Regions from separate parts of the Faecalibacillus sp. TM498 genome, predicted to be linked through region 2. Evidence: riboswitches for the same ligand, from Rfam matches in the RefSeq annotation. Region 2 holds a riboswitch; the other holds the start of a gene.
The links. Region 2 has a riboswitch for thiamine pyrophosphate ahead of thiE (thiamine phosphate synthase). Riboswitches for the same ligand answer to the same signal wherever they lie in the genome.
Positions count from the first base shown of each region.

Region 1 (2,209 bases), on a different contig from region 2:
AATCAAAACATCTAGTTGTTTCTTTAAAATTTTGTCTAATTCATCACTATAGCCCATTTCGCGAGCATGTTGACGATATTCTTCTTGATCTAAAATACGATAGTTTCCATCTGGAAATACTTTTAAATCTAAATCATAATCAATATATTTTAAAGCCTCTCCATCATATAAAGTTGGTGAAGCAATATTACTATAATAATACACTCCTGTTTTTCTAATCATACAAATTACATTGTACCATTTATGTTTGGGCATATACCAAATAGCAGGTTCACGTGTATGCCACATTCTGCCATCTGATTCTGTCACCAATGTCCGATTATTAATAACAATGTAATGATCATCCGTTTCTTGTAAAACAAGTCCCTTTGACCAACATCTATGTATTTTACCATTATGTTTATATCCATGTATTAAGATTTTCTTTCCTACAATATCTTCCACAACAAACGACTCCTTATTAACATTTACATTATACACAAATTCATCTTTCTTTCAAAGAAAAAAAAGACTCGAAACGAGTCTTATAAATGAACTGCTTTTTTAAGTCTTGGATATAAAAGAACAAATAAAATAAAGCAAGCAATAATTGTCGCGATATTATATGGAAGGTTATATACCAAATTTGCTTTTAATGGTGTTTGGAAAGCATACCATCCTGAAATCAAATGACAAATTGTTTTTAAACCACCCATTACGATAATTCCAACAGGTAATTCATACTTACCCACCTTTAATAAAGGAATAAGTGGTGTAAGTCCAATTAAAACCATTGGTAATAAATAATCAAAGATTACCGATAAAGGACCATAAAATGTTGCAAGTCCTAAAGCAAAATGTAGACCTAAACAAACAAGTGAAACAATCAAACTGTAACCCCAATTCATCAAATAGCCACATAAAATAATTGCAACAAGTGAAAAAGCACAGTTACCACCTTTTGGCATCTCATAAAATTTTGTGCAATATTCTAAAACAACTTGCATTGCCGCAAACATTGCCATATAAGCCATATTCTTCGTAGTTAATTTAATTTCCATAGTCATCCTCCTTTAAATGAGGCAAAATAAAAGCCTTTTTACATACGCAAAAAGGCAAATAAACTATTTTGCACTCTCTACGCTAGCATTACCTAGTTCAGATTATAAGGGACAAGGTTTTCACCTTTCTCAGCATTTTGCGCCCCTGGCAAGCCTTACTATAAATCAATCTCTTCTTTTTTTCAATCTTTTTATAGTTTTTTCTTCCTTGTCGGTGTTATAATGGAAAAGTATTAATAAGGAGGACTTGAATGTTATGTCAAAAATTATTTCCGTAAACGCTGGAAGTTCATCTTTAAAATTCCAATTATTTGAAATGGATGATGAAACTGTTATTACTTCTGGTGTTATTGAAAGAATTGGTTTAGAAGATTCTATTTTTACTATTAAGTATAATGGAGAAAAAGATGTCACAACTTTACCAATCGAAAACCATAAAGTTGCTGTTCAACTTTTATTAGACACTTTAATCAAAAAAGAAATCGTTAAGGACCTAGATGAAATCAAAGGTGTTGGACATCGTGTTGTCCAAGGTGGTGCTTATTTTGATCAATCAGTCATTATTGATGAAGATGTTGTTTCTAAAATTGATGAATTAAAATCATTAGCCCCTTTACACAATCCTGCTCATTTAACTGGATACTATGCTTTTAAAGAAGCTATTCCTAATGCTGGTGCTGTTGCTGTATTTGATACAGCTTTCCATCAAACATTAGAACCAAAAAGTTATATTTATCCAATTCCTTACAAATATTATGTAGAAAACAAAGTACGTAAATACGGTGCTCATGGAACAAGCCATTTCTATGTTTCATCTCGTTGTCGTGAAATGATGGGAAACCCTGAACACTCACGTATTATCGTTGCTCACTTAGGAGCTGGTGGTTCTTTAACTGCTGTTAAAGATGGTAAATCAATCAATACATCTATGGGATTTACACCTCTTGCTGGTATTATGATGGGAACACGTTCTGGGGATGTTGATCCTTCAGTTATCGATTATTTAATCGAAGAAGTTGGTTTAGATATGAAAGAAGTCATCAAGATGCTTAATAAAGAATCTGGATTACTTGGTGTTTCTGGTGTATCAAGTGACTTTAGAGATGTACAAGAAGCTGCTGCCAACGGTAATGAAAGAGCGCAGCTTGCCTTGGATATTTTCTTTAGAA
Region 1 covers NZ_JAJDKB010000019.1:19,136-21,344, forward strand. Annotated here, with positions in the region: gene LJD32_RS07510 (DUF402 domain-containing protein) at 1-444, opposite strand, end outside; gene LJD32_RS07515 (energy-coupled thiamine transporter ThiT) at 525-1,040, opposite strand; TPP riboswitch at 1,097-1,197, opposite strand; gene LJD32_RS07520 (acetate/propionate family kinase) at 1,297-2,209, shown strand, end outside.
Region 1: another riboswitch for thiamine pyrophosphate. It lies ahead of LJD32_RS07515 (energy-coupled thiamine transporter ThiT); the one in region 2 lies ahead of thiE (thiamine phosphate synthase).

Region 2 (2,209 bases):
ATATTTAGCTGCTGTTAACATTTCTTCTTCATTATTGATTTTTAATCCTGATAAAACTTCGGCTTCAGGAATATTTGGTGTTAAAACCGATGCGAGTGGGAAGAGATTTTCTTTTAATGTATCAATAGCTTCATCACTAATAAGTTTTGCCCCACTTGTAGCCACCATCACAGGATCAACAACGATATTACGTGCATGATATTGTTTTAACTTTCCACTAATAGATAAAATGACTTCTTTTTGAGAAACCATTCCAATTTTAACAGCCATTGGATAAATATCTGTAAACACACTATCCATTTGACTAGCCACAAAAGAAGCATCGACATCATAAATAGTATCCACTCCTGTAGTATTTTGAGCTGTTAGTGCTGCAATAACCGACATGGCATAAACACGATTAGCAAGCATTGTTTTTAAATCTGCCTGAATTCCTGCACCTCCACTACTATCACTACCTGCAATTGTAAGGCAAGTTGGCATTTTATTAGAGATAACTCTTTGAATTTTATCTTTTAATAGGCTACTTGCTTTTTGGATATCATTACTTCCAAAAATACTTGAAACGATAGCAACACCATCAATAGCAACCCCCATAAATTCTAAGATATTCACTTGATTAATACCACCAATAGCAACCACAGGAATATCAACTTTTTGACAAATTTCATTTAATGTTTCCATTGAAATATTTTGTGCATCATCTTTTGTTTGAGTTGCAAAAATAGCTCCGACACCTAAATAATCAGCCCCATTTTCTAAAGCTATTTTTGCTTCTTCATAATTATGTGCAGATACACCAATAATTTTATCTTCACCTAATATTTTTCTTGCTTCTTTTAAATTTAAATCATCTTGCCCAATATGGACCCCATCTGCATCAATTTCTTTACATAATTCAACATCATCATTAATAATCAAAGGAACATGATGTTTTTGACACACACTTTGAACATCCAATGCTTCTTGTTTAAATGCTTCATGTGTCATTTCTTTTTCTCTTAGTTGAATCATTGTTACACCACCAAGAATGGCTTCTTCAACTAATTCCGACATTTTTCTTCCTTTTAAATATTTTGAATCTGTTACTCCATATAATAATAAATCTTCTTTATTTAATTTCATCAAATTTCCTTCTTTCTTTACAATATTCTTTTTTTATTTCCCTGGAAATAAAAAGAGAGTCCTGTTGAACTCTGTTAACGTCTATATCTCCTACGTTGGCATTATCCAAATCAGGTTATGGGTCTAAGTCAATACTTACTCTCAGCAAAAAGCTCCCCGTTTCCTTTATTATAATTTTTTTAATAAAAATTGTCTATTTTTATTCATATTATTTATGCTTTTGTTCAAACTATAAAAGGAGGTGCTTTCATGAAATTATGTATTACAGCAGGTAACTATCACATTTTTAAATTAATGATTAAAAATCATAAAGATTCTCGCATTCAATTAAAAAACATTCATCCTTTAGATTTTGACCTTGTTTTTGATGTTTATACATCTTTAGATCAAAAAACAGTTATTTCTATACTTAGCCATGAATTACGTTATTCCCCTTTTATGTATCTATGCCCTGGTTTTAAAGTCATTCCTTTAAAAAAACGTCTTCCTCATGGTACAAAAGAATTAACTACTCCTTTAAATCTTTCTTTTAATTGAATAATTTATATTAAAAAACAGTTTGAGATAGCATCTATTTCAAACTGTTTATTTTTTAATTAATAATTTTTAAAACATCTTCTTCACTTGTTACATTAAGTTTTTTCTAGCGATGTATTTGTGTCAAACTTGTTTCATTTCTATTATTATTTTAGTTTTCCTCTTTTTTCTTTCAATGGACAAATAGTTCAAAATATTTTCCATTAAATTTATTTTTTATTGATCAACATATAGCAAAAAAGATGATGTTTTTACGCACCATCTTATTTTTTTAATTGGAATCCATATTTTAACGGGTCTTCTGGATCTATCACAAGTTGATTAAAAGCTGTATAAATATACTATTTTTCCAATTTAATTTTTAATAAATCATCAATAACATTCTTTATATCTTCACTTATACAATATGCTCTTTTTTCCATGGATTGAGGACAATAAGTATCTTTATTAATACAAATATAAGTTGCATTTTTATTTTTTTCAACAAATCTAAAAAATGGATATTTAATAATACCTGGTGTATTTTGTCCTACACCTAATTCAAGAT
Region 2 covers NZ_JAJDKB010000049.1:11,092-13,300, reverse strand. Annotated here, with positions in the region: gene thiD (bifunctional hydroxymethylpyrimidine kinase/phosphomethylpyrimidine kinase) at 1-483, opposite strand, end outside; partial or broken gene thiE (thiamine phosphate synthase) at 538-1,125, opposite strand; TPP riboswitch at 1,197-1,294, opposite strand; gene LJD32_RS12230 (hypothetical protein) at 1,375-1,662, shown strand; gene LJD32_RS12225 (SIR2 family NAD-dependent protein deacylase) at 2,004-2,209, opposite strand, start outside.